3 regions of the Streptomyces sp. NPDC048197 genome follow, and region 3 is predicted to be linked to each of the others. Evidence: predicted binding sites of a transcription regulator. Region 3 holds the regulator's gene; each other region holds the start of a gene.

The links. Region 3 encodes HrcA, which represses chaperone genes, less so after heat shock. Its sites were predicted from a motif close to TTNGCACTCNGNNNNNCNGAGTGCNAA; they were not measured.
Region 1: the regulator HrcA is predicted to act here: its motif matches at 2,762-2,788, upstream of groL (chaperonin GroEL).
Region 2: the regulator HrcA is predicted to act here: its motif matches at 2,976-3,002, upstream of groES (co-chaperone GroES).

What each region holds. Positions count from the first base shown of each region.
Region 1 covers NZ_JBIDAJ010000017.1:104,226-108,898, reverse strand. The annotation lists gene ACGF4C_RS22850 (DUF998 domain-containing protein) at 1-596, opposite strand, end outside; gene groL (chaperonin GroEL) at 975-2,597, opposite strand; gene ACGF4C_RS22840 (cold-shock protein) at 3,021-3,224, opposite strand; gene ACGF4C_RS22835 (MoaD/ThiS family protein) at 3,725-4,003, opposite strand; gene thrC (threonine synthase) at 4,059-4,673, opposite strand, start outside.
Region 2 covers NZ_JBIDAJ010000016.1:697-5,369, forward strand. The annotation lists gene ACGF4C_RS21355 (hydroxyacid dehydrogenase) at 1-611, shown strand, start outside; gene groL (chaperonin GroEL) at 761-2,386, opposite strand; gene groES (co-chaperone GroES) at 2,519-2,827, opposite strand; gene ACGF4C_RS21370 (FtsW/RodA/SpoVE family cell cycle protein) at 3,368-4,673, shown strand, end outside.
Region 3 covers NZ_JBIDAJ010000013.1:36,588-41,260, reverse strand. The annotation lists gene ACGF4C_RS18875 (nitronate monooxygenase) at 1-757, opposite strand, end outside; gene dnaJ (molecular chaperone DnaJ) at 995-2,128, opposite strand; gene hrcA (heat-inducible transcriptional repressor HrcA) at 2,129-3,145, opposite strand; gene ACGF4C_RS18860 (MBL fold metallo-hydrolase) at 3,340-4,077, shown strand; gene ACGF4C_RS18855 (DUF3097 domain-containing protein) at 4,126-4,673, shown strand, end outside.

The DNA of each region.
Region 1 (4,673 bases), on a different contig from region 3:
CAGCCGGGCCGGCCGAACAGCGGGCCCACGGTGCACACGGCGGCCGGCAGGGCCAGCGCCAGCACCCGCGGCCCCCACCGGCGGATCAGCTGCCGGTGCGGGCGCTCGGTCACGGCGGCGCGGCTGAGCAGCGCCATCGACGCGAAGAGGAAGAAGTGGGCCAGGGCGCTGGTGGCCGTGTGCCAGGGATGCACTGCCTCGCACCCGGGCTCCAGGGAGGGCGCGCAGCGCATCGGCAGCGCCACATCGGCCAGCGACGACAGCCCGAGGCCGGCCAGCGCCGCCCACCCGGCACGGGACCAGCGGCCCGCCGCCGGGCCGTACGCCAGCAGCGCCCCCAGGACGACGAGGGCGGCGCAGACGCATTCGATGCCGCCGAAGAGACCGCGCAGCGGCTGGTCGGCGGCGTACAGCTCACTGACGTACGAGTGCCGCGGGTCGAGGCCGGTCGGCAGGACGAACTCCAGCAGCCAGCCGTTGTAGAGCACCGCGGCCACGGCGAGCAGCCGGGCCGCCCAGGCGTCCCGCCGGCCCGGATCGCCGGGCAGCCGGCCCGCGTGCCGCTGGGCCGCTCCGCCCGCCCGCCGCGGCCGCACCGCCCGGTCATCGCCTCGCGCCCGTCCCCCCTGCCGGTTCGCGTTCCGCTCCTGCCCGGACATGATCAGTCGCCGCCCGCATCGGACCTGATCAGACCTCTACGCACCCTGGCTCGCACGAACACTCCTTCGTTTGCGATCACAGGGGGCGCGGCCACCCCGAGACCCTTGGCCGTGACTGTCCATAGCCGATCCAGTGCACAGCGTAACCGCCCTGCCGTCTCGGCCCCGAGAGGCTCAGGGCACGGCGGCGGGCCGGGGTACAAACGCCGCCGGGGCGGCACCCCCTGGGAGGAGGGTGCCGCCCCGGCGTTCAGGACGGGTGATCCGGGAGGATCAGCGTTCTGGTCCAGCGGGCCGGAGGTCCGGCGCGATGGATCAGAAGTCCATGTCACCGCCCGGCATGCCGCCCGGAGCGGCCGCGGCGGCCTTCTCCGGCTTGTCGGCGATGACGGCCTCGGTGGTGAGGAAGAGCGCCGCGATGGAGGCGGCGTTCTGCAGCGCGGAGCGGGTGACCTTGGCCGGGTCGATGATGCCCTCGGCGACCATGTCGACGTACTCGCCGGTGGCGGCGTTCAGACCGTGGCCGACGGCCAGGTTGCGCACCTTCTCCACCACGACGCCGCCCTCGAGGCCGGCGTTGACCGAGATCTGCTTCAGCGGGGCCTCCAGGGCCAGCTTCACAGCCGCGGCACCGGTGGCCTCGTCACCGTCGAGCTCGATCTTCTCGAAGACCGAGGAGGCCTGCAGCAGGGCCACGCCACCGCCGGCGACGATGCCCTCCTCGACGGCCGCCTTCGCGTTGCGAACGGCGTCCTCGATGCGGTGCTTGCGCTCCTTGAGCTCGACCTCGGTGGCGGCACCGGCCTTGATGACGGCCACGCCGCCGGCCAGCTTCGCCAGACGCTCCTGGAGCTTCTCGCGGTCGTAGTCCGAGTCGCTGTTCTCGATCTCGGCGCGGATCTGGTTGACGCGACCCTGGACCTGCTCGCTGTCACCGGCACCGTCGACGATGGTGGTCTCGTCCTTGGTGATGACGACCTTGCGGGCGCGGCCGAGCAGGTCGAGACCGGCGTTCTCGAGCTTGAGGCCGACCTCCTCGGAGATGACGGTGCCACCGGTGAGGATGGCGATGTCGCCGAGCATGGCCTTGCGGCGGTCACCGAAGCCCGGGGCCTTGACGGCGACGGACTTGAAGGTGCCACGGATCTTGTTGACGACCAGGGTCGACAGGGCCTCGCCCTCGACGTCCTCGGCGATGATCAGCAGCGGCTTGCCGGACTGCATGACCTTCTCCAGGAGCGGCAGCAGGTCCTTCACGTTGCCGATCTTGGAGTTGACGATGAGGATGTACGGGTCGTCGAGCGACGCCTCCATACGCTCCATGTCGGTGGCGAAGTACGCCGAGATGTAGCCCTTGTCGAAGCGCATACCCTCGGTGAGCTCCAGCTCCAGACCGAAGGTCTGGGACTCCTCGACGGTGATGACGCCTTCCTTGCCGACCTTGTCCATGGCCTCGGCGATCAGCTCGCCGATCTGGGTGTCGGCGGCGGAGATGGAGGCGGTGGAGGCGATCTGCTCCTTGGTCTCCACGTCCTTCGCCTGCTCCAGCAGGGCGGCGGAGACGGCCTCGACGGCCTTCTCGATACCGCGCTTCAGGGCCATCGGGTTGGCGCCGGCGGCGACGTTGCGCAGGCCCTCGCGGACCAGGGCCTGGGCCAGGACGGTCGCGGTCGTCGTGCCGTCACCGGCGACGTCGTCCGTCTTCTTCGCGACCTCCTTGACCAGCTCGGCGCCGATCTTCTCGTACGGGTCCTCGAGCTCGATCTCCTTGGCGATGGACACACCATCGTTGGTGATCGTGGGGGCGCCCCACTTCTTCTCGAGGACGACGTTACGGCCCTTGGGGCCGAGGGTGACCTTGACGGCGTCGGCGAGCTGGTTCATCCCGCGCTCGAGACCGCGCCGTGCCTCCTCGTCGAACGCGATGATCTTGGCCATGTGAAGTGGTCCTCCCGGACTGGGGTGGATTGCTCCGGACCGCGCTGGCGCCCGCGACGGACGACCTGCAGACCTGCTGTGGTTCCTTGCCCCACCCGGCCTGCGGGCCTCACCGACCCGGTCCTTCATTGTCACTCTCACTCGGAGAGTGCTAACGCCAATGATTAGCACTCGGGGCAGTCGAGTGCAAGCCGCCCGATAGGGCGTCATCGGGGGTTGGCGGTCGGGCGACGGGTGGGCGCAAGCCGCCCGGAGGGCGTCATTGGGGGGTGGCGGTAGGGCGACGGGTGGGCGCAAGCCGTTCAGAGCGTGGCCACCCATCGAGGGGGCGGCCGGGAGGCCCGTCCGTCGTTCGAGGTGCAGCAGAAGGCCCGTACCCCTTCAGGGGTACGGGCCTTCACAACGCAGCAGTCGGTCGGCGCCTCAGCCGGCCACCCGGACCATGTCCGCCTGCGGCCCCTTCTGGCCCTGCGAGATCTCGAACTCGACCCGCTGGCCCTCCTCAAGGGTGCGGTAGCCGTCCATCTGGATCGCGCTGTAGTGGACGAATACATCCGCACCACCGTCGACCGCGATGAAGCCGTACCCCTTCTCCGCGTTGAACCACTTGACGGTGCCCTGAGCCATGCCTAACTCCCCTATTACTGGCCCTTGCGCAGGACCGCACTCCGCGGACCCGGGTCAGACCTCACCCCGCGAAAGGCCCGTGGGGTGTGCGCCGGAACGCGTCGACCGCCGCTGAATGTATCTGGACCGATGCCCAGCGCAACAGGTCAATCGGACGAGAATTCTGGCGCCGGAGAATCGGCTATATGCGGTGAAATCGCGATTCTCCCGGGCAAGCCGGGCCAGGCATAGACATGCCTAACCGACAAATGCCGCACACACTTTGAGCACAACTCAGCACGGTTTCTTATGCGCTCGGCATACCCCGGGACATATACAGCGAGGAGATCGCCACAATGCTATCCCCTTTCACGAAACGGAATTGCCCCGTCCGATTTCGATGGACGGGGCAATTCCGGTCAAGCAGGGGAAGAGATGGCGCAAATCCGCGCCCGTTCGATCAACGTCCGGATGACGCCGCGCGCCAGGAGGGACGCGCGGCGTAAGAACCGAACGGAAGGTCAGCAGCCTCCGGCGACCGCAGGGATGATCGAGACGCCCGCGCCCGCCGGCGTCGGCGTCTCAAGGCCCTGCTCGAAGCGGACGTCGTCATCGTTGACGTAGACGTTCACGAAGCGCCGCAGCTTGCCGGCGTCGTCGAGCACCCGGGCCGCGATGCCCTGGTGGTTCTTCTCCAGGTCGGCGATCACCTCGGAGAGGGTCGCGCCCTCGGCGGTGACCTCGGCCTCGCCGCCGGTGTACGTACGGAGGATGGTGGGGATGCGGACCTTGACGCTCATGGTTCTGCCTTCCGGACAGGGATTACGGAGTACGGGTGCGAAGGGCGGCGCGGGCTCAGCCGGCCAGGCCGGCCGCGCGGAACGCATCCAGGTTCGGACGGATCGTGGCCGTGGGCCCGGTGGTCGGCGCGACCGCGTCCAGTGTCTTCAGACCGTCACCCGTGTTGAGGACAACGGTGGTCAGCGCCGGGTCGAGCAGACCCTCCTCGATGAGCTTCTTGGTCACGCCGACGGTCACGCCGCCCGCGGTCTCCGCGAAGATGCCCTCCGTACGGGCCAGCAGCTTGATCGCGTCCACGACCTGCTCGTCGTTGACGTCCTCCACCGCACCGCCCGTCCGGCGCGCGATGTCCAGCACGTACGGGCCGTCCGCCGGGTTGCCGATCGCCAGCGACTTGGCGATGGTGTTCGGCTTCTGCGGGCGCACGACGTCGTGCCCGGCCTTGAAGGCCGTCGACACCGGCGAGCAGCCCTCCGCCTGGGCGCCGAAGATCTTGTACGGCTTGTCCTCGACCAGCCCGAGGGCGATCAGCTCCTTGAGACCCTTGTCGATCTTCGTCAGCTGGGAGCCGGACGCGATCGGGATGACGATCTGGTCCGGCAGCTGCCAGCCGAGCTGCTCGCAGATCTCGTACGCCAGCGTCTTGGAACCCTCGCCGTAGTACGGCCG
Region 2 (4,673 bases), on a different contig from region 3:
ACCGTTACCGCACCGTGCGCGGCCCGCACGACTGGCAGCGGGAACTCGCCGGCGCCGGCAACTACCACCGCACCGTCGGCGTCATCGGCGCCTCCCGCATCGGGCGCCGCGTCATCGAACTGCTGCGCCCCTTCGACCTGCGCGTGCTGCTGCACGACCCGTACGTCGACGCCGCCGAGGCCGCCCGTCTGGGCGCCCGGCCGGTGCCGCTGGACACGCTGTGCGCGGACAGCGACGTGGTCACCGTGCACGCCCCGCAGCTGCCCGCCACCCGCCATATGCTCGGCGTACGGGAACTGGCCCTGATGCCCGACGGGGCGACGCTGATCAACACCGCCCGCGGCTCACTCGTCGACGGGACGGCCCTGCTGCCCGAGTTGCTCACCGGCCGCCTCAACGCGGTCCTGGACGTCACCGAGCCCGAACTCCCGCCCCCCGACTCGCCGTTGTACGACCTGCCGAACGTGCTGCTCACCCCGCACGTCGCCGGCTCCCTCGGCACCGAGCTCCACCGCCTGGCCGACCACGCGCTGGACGCCCTGGAACGCTACGCCCGCGGTCTCCCGTTCACCGACCCGGTCCGCCCGGAGCATCTGCACCACTCGGCCTGACCCGCCCGCCCCGGCCGGACCACCGCCCGAGCCGTAGAGCCCCGGAAACCGCGGCCCCACAACCCCGAAACCCGGCCCCGCCGAAGCGGGACCGGGTTCCGTGGGTCAGCGAGGGGCGGCGGGGTGCCGCCCCCGGCCCGTACGGCGCGTCAGTGTGCGTGGCCGTGGCCGTGGCCGGCCTCGGCGGCCTCGTCCTCGGCGGGCTTCTCGACGACGAGGGTCTCGGTCGTCAGGAGCAGCGAGGCGATGGAGGCGGCGTTCTCCAGGGCGGAGCGGGTGACCTTCACCGGGTCGATGACGCCGGCCTTGACCAGGTCGCCGTACTCGCCGGTGGCGGCGTTGAAGCCCTGGCCCTTGTCCTGCTCGGCGACCTTCGCGGTGATGACGTAGCCCTCGAGGCCGGCGTTCTCCGCGATCCAGCGCAGCGGCTCGACGACGGCGCGGCGGACGACGGCGACACCGGTGGCCTCGTCGCCCTCCTTGCCGAGGGAGCCGTCCAGCACCTTGGCGGCGTGGACCAGCGCGGAGCCACCACCGGAGACGATGCCCTCCTCGACCGCGGCGCGGGTCGCGGAGATGGCGTCCTCCAGACGGTGCTTCTTCTCCTTGAGCTCGACCTCGGTGGCCGCACCCACACGGATGACGCACACGCCGCCGGCGAGCTTGGCGAGGCGCTCCTGGAGCTTCTCGCGGTCCCAGTCGGAGTCGGTGGTCTCGATCTCGGCCTTGATCTGGGCGACGCGGCCGGCGACGTCCTCGGCCTTGCCACCGCCGTCGACGATGGTGGTGTCGTCCTTGGTGACGGTCACGCGGCGGGCGGAGCCCAGCACGTCCAGACCGGCCTGGTCGAGCTTGAGGCCGACCTCCTCGGCGATGACGGTGGCACCGGTGAGGGTGGCCATGTCGCCGAGCATCGCCTTGCGGCGGTCACCGAAGCCGGGGGCCTTGACGGCCACCGCGTTGAAGGTGCCGCGGATCTTGTTGACGACCAGGGTCGACAGGGCCTCGCCCTCGACGTCCTCGGCGATGATCAGCAGCGGCTTGGAGCCACCCGCCTGGATGACCTTCTCCAGCAGCGGCAGCAGGTCCTGGATCGAGGCGATCTTGCCCTGGTGGATCAGGATGTACGGGTCCTCGAGGACGGCCTCCATACGCTCCTGGTCGGTGACCATGTACGGCGAGAGGTAGCCCTTGTCGAAGGCCATGCCCTCGGTGAAGTCGAGCTCCAGGCCGAAGGTGTTGGACTCCTCGACGGTGATCACACCGTCCTTGCCGACCTTGTCCATCGCCTCGGCGATGAGCTCGCCGACCTGCTTGTCCTGCGCGGACAGGCCGGCCACGGCGGCGATGTCGGTCTTGTCGTCGATCGGCCGGGCGGTCGCGAGGAGCTCCTCGGACACGGCCTTGACGGCGGCGTCGATGCCCTTCTTCAGGGCGGCCGGGGAAGCACCCGCGGCGACGTTGCGGAGGCCCTCGCGGACCAGCGCCTGGGCCAGCACGGTGGCGGTGGTGGTGCCGTCACCCGCGATGTCGTTGGTCTTGGTCGCCACCTCCTTGACGAGCTGGGCGCCCAGGTTCTCGTACGGGTCGTCGACCTCGACCTCACGGGCGATGGTGACACCGTCGTTGGTGATGGTGGGGGCGCCGAACTTCTTGTCGATGACGACGTTGCGGCCCTTGGGGCCGATCGTCACCTTGACCGTGTCGGCAAGCTTGTTGACGCCGCGCTCAAGGGCGCGACGGGCGTCCTCGTCGAACTTCAGGATCTTCGCCATGGGTTGCTTCAAGTCCTCTCATTGCGATCCTCGGCACGCAGTGGGGACCGCTGTCTCAAACGGAACTGCGCCCCTGCCCCGGGTTGTTTAGACGCGGGAACCAGGGGCGCAGATCACGGCAAATCGGGTGACTTACTTCTCGACGATCGCGAGAACGTCGCGAGCCGAGAGAACGAGGTACTCCTCGTTGTTGTACTTCACCTCGGTGCCGCCGTACTTGCTGTAAAGCACGACGTCGCCAACGGTGACGTCGAGCTCGACGCGCTTGCCGTCCTCGAAGCGGCCCGGGCCCACGGCCAGGACGACGCCCTCCTGGGGCTTCTCCTTGGCGGTGTCCGGAATGACCAGGCCCGAAGCCGTGGTCTGCTCGGCGTCGAGCGGCTGGACCACAATGCGGTCCTCGAGCGGCTTGATGGCAACCTTGGAGCTGGCGGTCGTCACGATCCGACCTCCCCCTTCGGAGATCTCACGGGGTTAACTGTCTGAGGTGGCGACCAGGTGGATCCGTCGTCGCGGGTGCCGGACCTGCCCGTCGCTGTGTGTCTGGCACTCCCCCTCGGAGAGTGCCAACGCCGAGACTATGACGCGGTTAGCACTCGGTCAAGCGGAGTGCCAGCGCGGCGGGGGTGCATCGTGCGACGCGGGTTGACCGCCGGTCCGTACCAGGTGGACGGGCGGCGGTGATCCCCGCCAAATCGGACACACCTTCCCCTTCCCTCGCAACCACGCCACCGGCTGCTTCGTCTACCTCCCCGACTGCCGAGCCGGTGAACCGTGTGCGCCACGCGTGCGACGTCTCCACCCTTGCGAGGTGCCGTGCGCACCACGCAGACGACGCGTGGGGCGTGGGCGACGTGCTTGCGACATGTGCGACCCGGTTCCGGGCCGGCGGCCCTGACCATCGATGGCGGAGGAACCGTGCGTGGACTGACCAGCGCTTCCCGGGCGGCCGGGGAGCCGGAGAGCGATGCCGAACGCACCATGACGTTCGCCGCGCTCGCCCAGGCACCGAACCGCCGGCGGACCGAGGCCCGGCTGCTCGCCCTCGTCGTCGCGATCGCCGTCTTCGGCTACGCGTACACCGGCCTGTCGATGACCGGCCGACTGCCCGGCGGGCTGCCCGGCTTCGCGATCAGCATGCTCTTCGTGGCACTGGTCCCGCACCTGGTCCTGCGCCGCTTCGCCCGGCGCGCCGACCCGCTGATCCTGCCGCTGGCGACGCTGCTGACCGGGATCGGCCTGGTCCTGCTGCACCGCCTGGACGTCACGTACGCCCAGACCCGCCACCCGAAGATCGCCGAGGCGGCCAGCGGGCAGCTGGTGTGGACGGTGATCGGGGTGGCGGTCTGCATCGCCATCCTGCTGGTGCTGCGCGACCACCGCATCCTGCAGCGCTACATCTATCTGACGATGGCGGTGGCGCTGGTGCTCCTGATGGCGCCGGCCTTCTTCGGCGCGGACATGTACGGCGCGAAGCGGTGGATCCTGCTCGGGCCGCTGTCGCTCCAGCCCGGCGAGTTCGTGAAGATCATGATCTCGGTGTTCTTCGCCGGCTACCTCACCGTCAACCGCGACGCCCTGGCGCTGGCCGGCCGCCGCGTCATGGGCATCCAGCTGCCCCCGGGGCGACAGCTCGGCCCGATCTTCACGATCTGGGCGATCAGCCTGCTGGTGCTGATCTTCGAACGGGACCTGGGCACCTCGCTGATCTTCTTCGGCGTCTTCGTGATCATGCTCTACATGGCCACCGACCGCACCAGCTGGGTGGTGTGCGGTCTGCTGATGGCCATCGCCGGCGCGGCCGTCGTCGGCTCCCTCGAACCGCATGTGCACGGCCGGGTCACCGCCTGGCTGGACCCGATGCGCGCGTACACCAAACAGGGCCGAGCCGAGGGCATGTCCCAGCAGCTGGCCGATGCGCTGTTCAGCTTCGGCAGCGGCGGCATCAGCGGCACCGGCCTCGGCCAGGGCCACCCCGAGCTGGTCGGCTTCGCCGGCAACAGCGACTTCATCCTCACCACCGTCGGGGAGGAACTGGGCCTCGCCGGGACGATGGCCGTCCTGATGCTCTACGTCCTGCTCGCCCAGCGCGGCCTGCGGGTGGGGCTGACCGCCCGCGACCCCTTCAGCAAACTCCTCGCGGTCGGCCTCGCCGGCGCACTGCTGCTCCAGGTCTTCGTCGTCTCCGGCGGCGTCACCGGTCTCATCCCCCTCACGGGCAAGGCCCTCCCCTTCCTCGCCAAGGGAGGCTCGTCGCTGGTCGCGAACTGGGTGATGGTGGCGATAC
Region 3 (4,673 bases):
GCGGGTTGGCGCCCGACTCCGGGGTGGTGAGGAAGGCGGTGCCGAGCTGCGCCATGGTCGCCCCGGCGGCCAGCACCGCCGCGATCTGCGCCCCGCGCATCAGCCCGCCCGCGGCGATCACCGGGATCTGCACGGCCTCCCGGACCTGCCCGAGCAGCGCCAGCAGGCCCAGCCCCGCGCCGGTCCCGTCGGCGTGCGGGTCGTCGCGGTGGGTGCCCTGGTGGCCGCCCGCCTCCACGCCCTGCACACAGACGGCGTCCGCACCGGACCACTGCGCGGCCTGCGCCTCGGCCGCCGTGGTGGCCGTGACGATGGTGTACGTGCCCACCCTCGCGAAGGCGTCGAGGACCGCGCGCGAGGGGCAGCCGAAGGTGAACGACACCACCGGCACCGGGTCCTCACGCAGGATCGCGAGCTTGGCCTCGTAGCCGTCGTCGGTGGGCCCGTCGGTGTCGCCGAGCTCGGTCTCGTACCACGTGGCCTCGCCGGCGAGCTGTTCGCGGTACGCCTCGACGGCGGAGTGGTCGGCGAGCGACGGCTGCGGCATGAAGAGGTTGACGCCGAAGGGCCGGTCGGTCAGCGACCGCAGCTGTTTGATCTCCTGGTACATGCCGTCGGCGGTTTTGTAGCCGGCGGCGAGGAAGCCGAGACCGCCGGCGCCGCAGACGGCGGCGGCCAGTGCGGGTCCCGAGCCGCCGCCCGCCATGGGGGCCTGCACGATCGGGTAGCGGCAGAGATCGGTCAGTGCGCTGGGCATGACCACATCGTGTCACGGGAGGCACCGTCGCCCCGCATCAGGGGCTGAGCGGGGGCAAGGCCGGCCCCTAGGGGGTGGTCGAACAGATCCCGTAGGGGACGCGAGGGCCCCCTGCGGGGCCACAACGCCGAGGTGCCGGGCGGGTATTCCGTATCCCGTCCGGCACCTCACAGTCTGGCGCGCTCTGCTCGCGTACGGGCAGGCAGCCCGCTCACGCGCGGGCTGACGCCGAACCGCCTACCGCCCGTTGAACGCGTCCTTCAGGCGCGAGAACAGCCCCTGCTGGCCCGGCTGGAACTGGCCCGTGGGGCGTTCCTCGCCGCGCAGCTTGGAGAGCCGCCGCAGCAGCTCCTCCTGCTCCGGGTCGAGCTTGGTCGGCGTCTGGACCTCGACGTGGACGATCAGGTCGCCCCGGCCGTTGCCGCGCAGATGGGTCACACCGCGCTGGTGCAGCGGGATCGACTGGCCGGACTGGGTACCGGGCCGGACGTCGATCTCCTCCACCCCGTCCAGCGTCTCCAGCGGGCACTTCGTGCCCAGCGCCGCCGCTGTCATCGGGATGGTGACCGTGCAGTGCAGATCGTCGCCGCGCCGCTGGAAGACCGGGTGCGGCAGCTCGTGGATCTCGACGTAGAGGTCGCCGGCCGGGCCGCCGCCGGGGCCGACCTCGCCCTCGCCGGCGAGCTGGATCCGGGTGCCGTTGTCGACACCGGCCGGGATCTTGACGGTCAGCGTACGGCGGGACCGGATCCGGCCGTCGCCCGCGCACTCCGGGCACGGCGTCGGCACGACCGTGCCGAAGCCCTGACACTGCGGGCACGGGCGGGACGTCATGACCTGGCCCAGGAAGGACCGGGTGACCTGCGAGACCTCACCGCGGCCGCGGCACATGTCACAGGTCTGCGCCGAGGTGCCGGGGGCGGCGCCCTCGCCGGTGCAGGTCGTGCAGACCACGGCGGTGTCGACCTGGATGTCCTTGGTCGTGCCGAAGGCCGCTTCGTTCAGCTCGATGTCGAGCCGGATCATGGCGTCCTGGCCGCGGCGGGTGCGCGAGCGCGGACCGCGCTGCGAAGCCGTGCCGAAGAACGCGTCCATGATGTCGGAGAAGTTGCCGAAGCCGGCCCCGAAGCCGCCCGCGCCACCGCCGCCGGCCTGCGAGAGCGGGTCGCCGCCCAGGTCGTAGACCTGCTTCTTCTGCGGATCCGACAGGACCTCGTAAGCGGCGTTGATCTCCTTGAACCGCTCCTGGGTCTTCGGGTCCGGGTTCACGTCCGGGTGCAGCTCGCGCGCCAGCCGACGGAAGGCCTTCTTGATCTGGTCCTGCGAGGCGTCACGGCTGATGCCGAGGACCGAGTAGTAGTCCGTGGCCACTTACGACTCCGCGAGGATTTGTCCGACGTAACGTGCCACTGCGCGTACCGCTCCCATCGTTCCGGGGTAGTCCATGCGGGTCGGTCCGACCACGCCGAGTTTGGCGACTGCCTCGTCGCCCGAACCGTAGCCGACCGTGACGACCGATGTGGACGTCAGGCCTTCATGGGCATTCTCATGCCCGATACGTACGGTCATGCCCGAGTCCTTGGCTTCGCCGAGGAGCTTGAGCAGCACCACGTGCTCCTCGAGCGCCTCCAGCACCGGACGGATGGTCAGGGGGAAGTCGTGCCCGAAGCGCGTGAGATTGGCGGTGCCGCCGATCATCAGCCGCTCTTCGGTCTCTTCCACCAGAGTTTCCAGCAACACCGACAGCACTGTCGAGACCGTGCCGCGGTCGTCCTGCTCGAAGGACTCCGGGAGATCCTGCACCAACTGGGGCACATCCGTGAAACGGCGTCCCACGACCCGGCTGTTCAGCCGCGCCCGCAGGTCCGCCAGCGAGGTCTCACCGAACGGCGTCTGGCAGTCGATGAGCCGCTGCTCGACCCGTCCGGTGTCGGTGATCAGGACGAGCATCAGCCGGGCCGGGGCCAGCGCCAGCAGCTCGACGTGCCGGACCGTGGACCGCGTCAGGGACGGGTACTGCACGACCGCGACCTGCCGGGTCAGCTGCGCCAGCAGCCGGACCGTGCGCCCCACCACGTCGTCGAGATCGACCGCGCCGTCGAGGAAGTTCTGGATCGCCCGGCGCTCGGGGCTGGACAGCGGCTTCACGCCGGCCAGCTTGTCGACGAAGAGGCGGTAGCCCTTGTCCGTCGGGATCCGCCCGGCGCTGGTGTGCGGCTGGGCGATGAAGCCCTCTTCCTCCAGGGCCGCCATGTCGTTGCGGACGGTCGCCGGGGAGACCCCGAGCTGATGGCGCTCCGTGAGTGCCTTGGAGCCGACCGGCTCCTCCGTCCCGACGTAGTCCTGGACGATGGCGCGCAGCACTTCGAGCCTGCGTTCACTGAGCATCCCGCGCACCTCCAGCCGGCCGTCGCCGTCTCGTCCGTCTCCTGGCACTCACCCGGGCCGAGTGCCAGACCCTGAGCCAGTGTACGGCCGGGTAGCACGACCTCGGCAAGGGCGGCCGCGCGGAGCGCGCACCCGATGACCGTCTTCGGGCGGTCCGGCGGGCAACGCTATCGCGATGGAGCTAGCGTCTCGGTATGCGCACAGCTTGGGAAGAGGCCGGGTGGGAACGGCTCGGTGACGGTGTCGCCAGGCGCCGTATGGCGGGCTGGGACGAGACCGTGGGGGTGATCGCCGGGTCGGCCGGCGTCATGATCGTCGACACCGGCGCGACCCTGCGCGACGGGGCGGATCTGCGCCGGTCGATCCGCGGAGTGCTGGGCCGGGAAGTGACGCATGTCGCGCTCACCCACCCGCATTTCGATCATGTGCTGGGCACCGCGGCCTTCTCGGGCGTGGCGGTGTTCGGCGCGGCCGGTCTCGCCGAGTTGTTCCGCCGGGACAAGGACGCGCTGCGGCACGACGCCGTCCGGCACGGCGTCGACCGGGACGCGGCCGCGGAGGCCACCGACCTGCTGGTCGTGCCGCACCACCACGTCCACGGCCAGCTGACCGTCGAGCTCGGCGACCGGCAGGTGCTGCTCGCCAACGTCGGGCCCGGCCACACCGCCCACGACCTGGCCGTCCTGGTGCCGGGCCGGCACGGCGAGGCGGAGATCGTCTTCTGCGGCGATCTGGTCGAGGAGTCCGGCGAGCCGAACGCCGGCCCCGACGCGCTGCCCCGGCAGTGGCCCGCCGCGCTGGACCGGCTGCTGGCGCTCGGCGGCGACGACGCGCGGTACGTGCCCGGCCACGGCGCCGTGGTGGACGCCGCCTTCGTGCGCGCCCAGCGGGACGCCCTGGCCGCCCGCTACGGCGTTCCGCCGTCGTCCTGACCGGCCGGGGACGGCGCGGGCCGGGGTGCCGACCGGTAGAAAGAGCCCATGCAGAGCAAGCGCTACAGCCCCGACCTCACCCCGCCCTGGAAGAAGCAGCGGCCCGCGCCGGAGGTCCCGGCCGAGCCCGATCTCGTCGTCGAGGAGGTCGGCACGGGCTTCTGCGGTGCGGTGATCCGCTGTGAGAAGACCGCCGAGGGCCCGACGGTCACCCTGGAGGACCGCTTCGGCAAGCACCGGGTCTTCCCGATGGTCCCGCGCGGCTTCCTCCTGGAGGGCAAGGTCGTCACGCTCGTCCGCCCGCAGAACCGGCCGGCCCCGAGCGGCCCGGCCCGTACGGCATCGGGTTCACTCGCCGTCCCCGGCGCCCGCGCCCGGGTCGCGCGCGCCGGGCGCATTTACGTGGAGGGGCGGCACGACGCCGAACTCGTCGAGCGGGTCTGGGGCGACGATCTGCGCATCGAGGGCGTCGTCGTGGAGTACCTGGAGGGCATCGACGACCTCCCGGCGATCGTCCGCGGCTTCGCGCCCGGGCCGGACGCCCGGCTGGGGGTGCTGGTGGACCACCTCGTACCGGGTTCGAAGGAGTCCCGGAT